3 regions of the Mesobacillus subterraneus genome follow, and region 2 is predicted to be linked to each of the others. Evidence: riboswitches for the same ligand, from Rfam matches in the RefSeq annotation. Region 2 holds a riboswitch; each other region holds the start of a gene.

Region 1 (3,280 bases), 1.8 Mb from region 2:
TTCATATCACATTAATGGCCGCTTTCTTCTTCGCTTTCCCCATCCATTTCGCTGTCCTTATTCTTATCCTTATCCATATCCATACTGTCGCTGTTCATCTTCATTTTCATATAGCGTTCGTTTGCAATTTGATCGATTTGCTCCCATGTTGCATTGGCAGGGTTCTTATCGCTGTTTTCAGAAATGAATTTCTCGGCGCTTTCGCTGTCTTTGAAGAATGCGTAGCCGTATTTCATCGGAGTCTTAAGGTCTGCCTTTACAGGTATCGCAGAATCAGCCTCGACCCATTCTGATGTGATATAATCACGGACCCATTTCTCCTCGAATTCAACATCATCACGTCTATTGATATTTAATAAGCAGCCTGAGTCATCAAAGAATACATATTCTCCGTCTTTTGTTTTGGCCTGTGCTGTGAAAACTCCCATTGGATCAGCTTCCGGATATACCTTCATGTTGCAGAATGCACAGACATCGTCAGCACCTGGTTCATGAGGGCCATCTGCATGGTCGTCATCATCGTGGTTCACTTCAGTTGCTGCCGTTTCCTGACCCTCTTTTTGTTCATTTTCCGTTGCTTCATCTCCACAGCCAGAAACAATTATCATTAAAAATAAGGCCAACATGATAGCAAATAACTTCTTCATAAAATCTCCTCCTTTGATCGAATTTAATCCTATCAGGGAGTTGTGAGTAAAATGCGAAAAATCAAAGGAAAAAGCGTGAGAAGTATTCTATTTTTTGTGACAGTTTTATGACGATTAAGCAATCATTAAAATATATATTTTATGTACATTCTTAAGAAGGTGAAAGAATTAACTGATAGGATAACCTTGTTGCGCATATCGTTAAAGTAGTGCGAGGGTGTGGATAAAGGATGCCGCCAGCCTGACCAGACAAAGAAAAGCGTATGATACTGTTTTTTTTGTGTGCGAACATCAAATAAAAGCTTCTTACTTGAAAATACTCGTTCTAAAGCGCAGTTTTGCATTGTAATTTATATAAGTACTAACATGCTAATCTTGTTTTCTCCTGCTATTAAACTTCATGAAATCAAGATAATAAGCAAAATCTTCTTTGCTGATACCGTTTTTTATAGCTTCATCTACAAGTCCAACCCATTCATCATCAACAGGCATCCTGGCGGCTTTCATGTTTTGCTGTCCCATCAAATACTCAACAGTTGTATCAAGGTTGTCTGCCAAGCGGGACAATACCTGAAGCGATGGATTTCCCTGAATCCCTCTTTCGATGTAACTGAGATAGGATTTAGAAACATTCGCTTTTTCGGACAGTTCACTAATTGAATAATTTTTTTCAAGCCTTAAGCTTCTTATAGTTTCTCCAACCTTCATAAGTGGATCTCCTTTTTATTCATCTATTAATTCATTATAACGAACAAAAGGGTTCTTTTAAAAACACGAGAAACTGAGATAAACGGAGGATATTCTTAAAAAAGAACGATTTATGTTCTTTTTTAAGAAAATTCGCGATATTTTAGACTTTTTCAGAATTGATACTTATGGACTATACTCGAATGGAAGATAGTAACAATTCACTTTTCAAAGGGGCTGGATGGCTGTGTACAGAAAAAATTGTGACCGTTGTAATCGTCCTTCGTTTAGCAGCAGTGAGGTAGGAGAGTGGCTCTGCCCAGTTTGCGGAAATGATTTAACAAGATATCCGTTTTTTAATGCCATCAATCTTGAAAAAGTGGTAATTACACCGCACTTAAAAAAGCAAATCTATAAGAAAATTGGCCAACGATAAAAACATCTCAAGTTTATGGGGGTTATTTGAAAAAAAGCGTTCTACAATTAGATTCATAATCTGACATAATATTTTAATGAATGGTTGTAATTTTCAGATAATATCTCTTTCTTACTATAATTTTGTAATTATTTGGGATAAAAGAGATGAAATACTTTTATTACAGCCGACAAATATTTACATTTTTTATATATAGAACAATGTACAATGGCATTGAAAGTGAAAAAATGAGTAAAAAGATACAGAAAAAGGCAAACTTGTTGAAAAACTAGGACGCAAAGTCACGGATCTAAGGTGCGATTAACTATGATGGCCGGACTGCCTGGAATACTAACTGTATTTTGGGAGGGAAAAACTTGATTAAAGAGCAGGTAGTTTTCGAAGAACTGGATACAGAATGGGTGCAGCTTATAATGGAAGCTTTAGAGATGGGAATTAACAAAGAGGAAATCAGGGAATTTTTAACGAAACCCAACAAATAGACAAATGAATTCTTACATAGAAAATGGAAGTGCCATCGAGCAGCTCTTTTGGAGGTGCTTTTTATTTTTAAAAAAAAATGGACAGCTTAGACTGTCCATTAAGTTTATTTATTGTGGAGTCTCCACTTATTGAATTCTAAAAACTCACGAAACTGGTCCTTTGTGATACCAGAATCCATTGCTTCTTTTACAAGGTTGACCCAATCAGTATCCATATTTTCCTTGTCAGGTTGTTCATGTATTAGATGGTCTACTGGTACATTCAATACTCCTGCAATTTTTTCTAGAAATTGAATTGAAGGATTTGTTTGAAGGTTTCGCTCCAATGAGCTCAAATATGATTTTGCCACGCCGGCTTGCTCTGCCAGTTCAGATAAGGACATTCTTTTTTTCTTGCCGAAGTTTCTTGACGCGTTCACCGATCACTGTTATCCACACACCTTATCAATTTATATTTATATCATAACAAATCTGACAAAAGAGTTCCATATTAAGAACGGCCTATAGAACAATTATAACCAATCTTAAAGTTTTTAAGAGTCACTTTTATGAAAATCATGTTGGGAAAAAACTCATCGCTTTATTATCGGCCAATATGATTACAGTTGTACAATATTTTATGAAGATTCTTTGAAAATTTCATATTCCATTGTCACTTGTGTTCAAAACCGCATAAAAAAGGTAAAATGGTAGCAATCAGACAAGGTACGGGTGATGTGTTATGCAGAAAAAATATTTAGTGATTTACAAAGAGATTTCGAAACTGATCCAGGAAGGGCATTATCCTCCAAAAACGATACTGCCATCTGAAAATGAATTTGCTGACAGGTATCAAACCTCGAGGGAAACAATCCGGAAAGCATTAAATCTGCTTGCTCAAAATGGGTTCATTCAAAAAATTCGCGGCAAAGGTTCGCTTGTGCTGGATTTGAAAAGACATCAGTTTCCGATTTCGGGATTGATTAGTTTTAAAGAACTGGCGGAGAACATGGGCGGAAAGGCCAAAACGACTGTGGAAGAGTTCATTC
Region 2 (3,280 bases):
CCGATTTTAATAAAGGGAACGCGAAAGCCCGCATGAGGATGATCACTCAGTATGCGATTGCCGGCCAGGAAGGCTTGCTTGTGATTGGGACAGACCATGCAGCGGAGGCCGTTACAGGATTCTTTACAAAATACGGAGATGGCGGAGCCGATTTGCTTCCACTAACTGGACTGAACAAGAGGCAGGGAAGGGAGCTGCTCAAAGCATTGAACGCAGAACCAAGACTGTATCTTAAAGAGCCTACAGCAGACCTTCTCGACAACAAGCCGCTTCAGGCAGATGAAACTGAGCTTGGTGTGAGCTATGAAGCCATCGATGATTATCTGGAAGGAAAGCAGATTGACGAAGCAGATGCAGCTAAAATTGAACGAAGATACCTTACTTCAGAGCACAAACGTCATATACCTGCATCCATGTTCGACTCCTGGTGGAAGAAATAAATTAAAAAAGCCTGGCTGATGAGTTTCATCAGCCAGGCTTTGATTTTACTCTGATTGTGCCACTGCCAACTGGGGTGTTTCTTCTTTTTCAGTAACTTTCTCTATTTTATCAGTGAACATTTGGAAGACTCTTTTCTTCTCTTCCAGCTCCTTGATATATTCCTTCAAATCATTGAATTTTTCCTCAAATGGCTGATGGTACAACTCGCGGATCTTCCTGTTCAAATCAGGATTGACGGTTGACTGGACAACCTGCTTTGTAATGTTGAATTTATATGTATATACCTTTAGCTCGTTTTTCACTTCTTCATATTCCGCGTCAATTTCTTTAAGAATCTCTTCGATTTCTGCTTTCCATTCATCTAGCGACATCTTAACATGCTGTTCCATATGGATCCTCCTGCCATTCGCCTGTATTAAAGCTTCTTCTTTCTATTCTAGCAACTGAATTTTACATGTTGATTGCTGCAGTATTACATTGTTAAAACAATCTACTCTGAACCGAAGCAGGCATTGGCGAAAATAAAGTGACAGAGTGTAAAAAAGTTCGAATCCGGGATAACTTCGTGAAAAATTATCGCAGAGTCAAGGGTGGAAGTTCGAATAGGTAATTTTTTTCTTAAAAAAATTTGTCGTTTATCCAGCAATAATTAGTTCATAAGTTCACTTCACTTCTTTGTAGGATAATAGACTCATGTTTGTAAGTAATTGGCGAATTTTGTTGATAAAATAGTTCTTAAGATTTATATTTTAATTAGAACTGAAAAAGGCAAACTTATCGAAAGGTAAGGACGCAAAGCCGCGAGTCTAAGGCATTTCAGCTATGATCGTCGGGCTGCCAAAAAAAGATCGGACGTACATAACAGATAGGTGAATGGTTTCGTTTTCCTTCTTGTCAAAATTCCGCCATCTTTTTAGGGATTTTTATTTTGGAATGTCTCTTTCTGTCCAATATTGCAAAAAGAACTGAATTTTAAGTTTGTATATTGTGAGATGGGATAAATAATACTTAAGATACTTGACAGGAAAAATAAAACAATCCTTTTGGCAGGTTTAGTTTTTGCGCAGAATTTGAAAATTTAAACGGAAGGTGGAGGAAGCGTTGACTGTTTTATTCGGGACAATAGAGTACTTCGAACGGGAAATTGAGTTTCATTTATCAGAGGTTGAAAAAAGAGAGCGGCTGAGAGAAGAAATCAATCAAATTCAAATGAAGCTTGAAGAAGAGCTGCTGAATGATTTTATATGCGACGAGAAGCTAAGAATGGAATGTTTGCAGAATCTATCGAATGCTTGCAGTAAATTAACAGAAGATCAATTAGTTTGAAAGCTGACGGAAATATGAAAGCCTGTGGACCGATCCACAGGCTTTTTACTATTAATCTATAAAATTTTCAATGATGGTCGCAACACCCATGCCGCCGCCGATACAGAGAGTTGCCAATCCATACTTTTGCTCTCTCTTCTTCAATTCGTGGATCAGTGTTACAAGAATTCTCGCACCGCTCGCGCCAATTGGGTGGCTGAGTGCGATTGCTCCTCCGTTTACGTTAACATTATCTTCTCTCATGCCAAGCTCTTTCATCACTGAAAGGGCCTGTGCGGCAAATGCTTCATTTGCCTCAACTAAATCTATGTCGGTTAACTCCATTCCCGCTTTTTTCAGTGCTTTTTTAACAGCACTAACCGGGCCGATTCCCATGATGGAAGGGTCAACGCCCGCAGAGCCATTTGCCTTGATTGTCACAAGCGGTGATACACCAAGTTCTTTTGCTTTTTTGCCGCTCATAACAACTACGGCTGCTGCGCCATCATTAATTCCAGAAGCGTTTGCTGCAGTAACTGTACCGTCTTTTTTGAATGCAGGCCTTAACTTGCCAACTTTCTCAAGCGTGCTGCCAAATTTCGGATGCTCATCTTGATCAACGATGATTGGGTCGCCTTTTCTTTGTTTTACAGCTACAGGGACGATTTCATCCTTGAAGCGTCCGGAAGTAATCGCCGCTTCCGCTCTATTCTGGCTCTTTACAGAGAATTCATCTTGCTGGTTACGAGAAATTTCATACTTTTCCGCAAGGTTTTCGGCTGTGATTCCCATATGATAATCATTGAACGCACATACGAGTCCATCACCAAGCAATGTGTCAACAAGCTTCTGGTCCCCCATTTTGAAGCCTTCGCGTGCGCCTTTAAGTAAAAATGGAGCCTGGCTCATATTTTCCATGCCGCCTGCTACAACAATATCAGCTTCACCGGAGGCGATCGCTTGATAAGCAAGGTGTACGGCCTTTAAACCTGAACCGCACAGCTTGTTGATCGTCATGGAAGGGCATGTTTCAGGAAGTCCAGCTCTCATCGCAGCCTGGCGTGCCGGGTTTTGACCAAGTCCAGCCTGGAGGACATTCCCCATGATGACTTCATCGACAACATCCGAGCTGACATTCGCTTTTTCTAGTGCCGATTTAATAGCTGCTGCTCCTAAGTCCACAGCTGAGACATTAGAAAATGCACCGCCAAATGCTCCAGTTGCGGTCCTTACCGCACTTGCAATAACGATTGTGTTTTCCATTTTTACTGCCCCTTTCAAAATTGAAATGATAAAGGGAGATTAGCTCCCTTTTCTGTTGTTGTTATTATATAAGAAAGTATAAATTATCAATTCGAGAATTTTCCAGCTCCAGCGCCTAGCCCCTCGAGTCGCTTGTCTAGCTGCGGCTCCTAACTTCTCGAGACGTTTCGTTCCTGCCAATGAAGTCAAAGAGCGACTTCACTGTCAGGCCCTCCAACGCTTGTCGGAGTTGGGCAGTCGCCTCCGCTTTTCGAATTGTCTAGTGTCGTCT
Region 3 (3,280 bases), 400 kb from region 2:
CCTATCATACTAAAATCAGTTAAACAAAGCTAATACGGTACTGTATACTTCAAAAATCATAATAATTAGTCCAAACGACCGGCAGACTGACGATTTGCTCCAACTATGCCGGCTTACAGTTGGCCAGGTGACCATCACCACAAAGGACACCTCGCTTCTGAAATCGCTGAACTAAAACAAAGATGGCAAGTCATCGTATCTATATTGGGAATGGTCGCTCTCATGTACTTTATCCTCATTTACCATGTCATCACAAAAAGAAAAGCAGAAGACCCACACGTCCCCTGCTCCCAAGTATTAAAATCTCATATTCGTCAAAGACTCAATTTCACTGATAAAATCCATTACCCAAATACGGATGATTAAATATGTAATAAGCATGGAGACTGCAGAAGCTCCAGTTGCCCAGTAGAAACGATTGACCGGTTAAGCACTTTTCATTGCTCGATCATATACGACAAGTGAAGGCAGAATGATAATATTGTAGATTAGTGCAAACCCCTGTCAGAATTAAAGTTAATTGAACGGCGCCAATCAGACCAAAGACAATAGCTGCTACATTTAAAGCAGCAAACGGAGTGAGAATACTCCTGAATTGAGCCAGTAACTCTTTAATCGTGAATCCTTTCCCCATGAATAGGCTGCAAGAAAAACACTGAGTAAGGCCCTAAGGACAAAAAGAAGTGAAAACATGAATAGGGATGACGTTAATTGAAAAAATGGTAATGATTGCGTCCCCATTCCAACTTAAGATAATAAACTTGATAGCCCCCGAACAACTTGAAGCGCATTATCCACAGAGATTTCCTGATTCTTGTTCATTGAACAATTTGGACATTTCATACCGGCACCATTTGCCCCAATTTTGCCAACCGTCTCTCTCTGCTCAATCATAAAATTAATCCCCTTCACTGCATACTTCGTCTCATACTTACGGTTAAAAAACGAATTAATTGCCCCCTTAAGACCCAGGGTCACGCTTCACCAATTTATTCCTTCTACAAATTTATAACTGTAATCACATTATCACTATCCAAGAACATACATTCTATTTTTAGCCACAAAAAAACACAGACATCCCAGTCCGAGGTTACGCAATTATTTAAAAATGACAAAAATAAGCGCTACTACACACAATACAGGCCGACCGATGGTAAAACATATGAAATTGCTGTTGCTGTTCCATTAGTTGTGTTAATCATTTCGACTGCCTCCTTTTTTTAATGTGAACAAATTATACCTCCATATAAACTTTTGTAAATTACTTAATAAAATTCATACTTGAGTATGATAACTCTCATCCCGTTTATGGATTGGTAAATTGCCTGATTTCTTATAAAATAAGGTAGATATCACTATGTATGGAGACTGTGAAATATGTTCTATATCTGGGCACCTGGAACATATGGAGTTATTGGTGCAACCGGCCTAATCTTTATGATTGGGCTTTTTTATTTCAAAGGGGGAAGTAACCATGTTAAAGAAGGCCATACTATTATCCTTTTCACTGGCTGTATCTCTGTCTTGTGCATATGAAGTAACCAGTTACTCATCCGCCACGGTAACAAACGAAGCAACATTTAAAGTAACAGAAGATCCTAATAAGGCTCTTATTGCAGTTCTTGATCATATGGGTGAAGGCAATGGAAAATACAAAATCATTAATAATATGGAGTCAGATATTATTTTGAAAAGTGTGGATGGTATTGAAGTTGAATCCTCTGGAGAGACAATACGCAGTGGAGAAGTCAAGATAATAAAAATAATGAAATCAAAAGAATTGCCTGTTTTTGCTTTTACATGGAATTCAGGTGAAGCACATATCAAAACAATCCAAAAAACAACTTCTTCCAGCTTGAAGGAAACCAATAAAAATCAAAAAGAAGCAAAAGAAGATTTCACCAATATTCTTTCAGAGGAAAAAAACAAATCAAAGGACAAATAACCTAAATACCTCCCTTTTTTTAACAGGAAATGATATAAAATACGTCGAAATATACAACAAAGAAACTGAAAAGGGGAAAATAGCATTGGCAAACAATCAGACTGCAAAACTCAACAAAATAATGAAGCCCATCCCAGGGTGGGTTACAGCTGTTCTTGGAATTGTTTATATTATCACTACGTTTATTGCATTTAAAGCTTTTTTGACACCTGCTGATAATGTCGAAACAAAAATCAACAACTCAATCTCCCAAAATACCGTCTTTGATTATAAGGCCACCGTAACTCCCAACACTCTTTATCCTGATGGCGGCACAATTGAGCCAGGGAAGAGCATTTTCACAAATATTACTTCTTCGATTCCAGTAAATATTAAAACTTCCATCCAATCAGACAATCCTATAGAAGCGGAAGGAACAAAAGAGATAGTCCTCAGTATATCTTCAGGTGACCTATGGGAAAAAGAGTTCCCTCTAAAACCAGCAGAATCCTTCTCTTTAACCGGAAAAGACCTATCGATAGTTGACGGTAAATACATTATTGACCTGGACAAAGTTTCGAACTTTATCGAAACAGTTGAAAGTGAAACAAAGATAAGCAACAGTTCGTACATGGTTTCCATTAAACCAAAATTCGAGGGTTTTCTAACATACAAGGATAATCAATATGAATTCAAGAACGACGCCCTTTTATCGTTTGAATATACAAAGGAAAAGATCTCCTTAATGAATGAAAATGGTTTAGAGTATGTCAACAACAGTAACGTGGAGGACAATATTGTTACTGACACTCGTTTCCAGATCCTTGGAATAGATGCGCCATTGGAAATTGTACGCTGGGCATCCACTTTTCTTTCCATTCTGTTGCTTATTGTTTTAGGTCTCATTTATTTCTCTAAAAAAACTGGTTCGGGGAGCCATGAAGCAGAGTCCATTGATAAAAAGTTCAAATCCAGAATTATCAATGTATCTGAGGAACTTGACCTCTCAGGGAAAACAAAAATTCCCTTGACGGCATTCAAGGACTTGATTCAAATATCCGAAGAAAGAGAGCTGCCGGTTTTTAAGCAAGAATCACAAAGCTTCCTTCACTTTTTCGTTCTTGAAAATGATTTTTGCTTCATCTATATGGTAAAGACGACTGAATAGTCTATTAACAAGCAACAGCCTGCATAAAGGGGGGGATTAACATGGAGGCCCTTGCAAGATTTAAATCAGGAACCTCATTCCTTCAGGAAGGTGTCAAGGATTTACTAAGTTTAACTAAAATTTACCGTTTTGCCTCTTGGTTTTTGACATCCATTTTTTACTTGATCAGCTTGCCAGATTCTCCGCTT

Evidence for each region. Region 2 has a riboswitch for cyclic di-GMP ahead of LC048_RS02235 (hypothetical protein). Riboswitches for the same ligand answer to the same signal wherever they lie in the genome.
Region 1: linked by a shared signal. The riboswitch ahead of LC048_RS17625 (anti-repressor SinI family protein) and the one ahead of LC048_RS02235 (hypothetical protein) in region 2 are both predicted to bind cyclic di-GMP.
Region 3: linked by a shared signal. The riboswitch ahead of LC048_RS00240 (hypothetical protein) and the one ahead of LC048_RS02235 (hypothetical protein) in region 2 are both predicted to bind cyclic di-GMP.

The regions. Positions count from the first base shown of each region.
Region 1 is NZ_CP129019.1:3,398,687-3,401,966, reverse strand. It holds gene LC048_RS17635 (nitrous oxide reductase accessory protein NosL) at 12-647, opposite strand; gene LC048_RS17630 (helix-turn-helix domain-containing protein) at 1,017-1,355, opposite strand; cyclic di-GMP riboswitch class I at 2,011-2,096, shown strand; gene LC048_RS17625 (anti-repressor SinI family protein) at 2,127-2,252, shown strand; partial or broken gene LC048_RS17620 (helix-turn-helix domain-containing protein) at 2,357-2,678, opposite strand; partial or broken gene treR (trehalose operon repressor) at 2,974-3,280, shown strand, end outside.
Region 2 is NZ_CP129019.1:453,905-457,184, forward strand. It holds gene nadE (ammonia-dependent NAD(+) synthetase) at 1-440, shown strand, start outside; gene LC048_RS02230 (hypothetical protein) at 486-830, opposite strand; cyclic di-GMP riboswitch class I at 1,199-1,283, shown strand; gene LC048_RS02235 (hypothetical protein) at 1,543-1,767, shown strand; gene LC048_RS02240 (acetyl-CoA C-acetyltransferase) at 1,819-3,009, opposite strand; gene LC048_RS02245 (hypothetical protein) at 3,049-3,198, opposite strand; gene LC048_RS02250 (hypothetical protein) at 3,214-3,280, opposite strand, start outside.
Region 3 is NZ_CP129019.1:49,427-52,706, reverse strand. It holds gene LC048_RS00245 (hypothetical protein) at 748-894, opposite strand; cyclic di-GMP riboswitch class II at 1,357-1,438, shown strand; gene LC048_RS00240 (hypothetical protein) at 1,475-1,945, shown strand; gene LC048_RS00235 (DUF5305 family protein) at 2,031-3,092, shown strand; gene LC048_RS00230 (hypothetical protein) at 3,134-3,280, shown strand, end outside.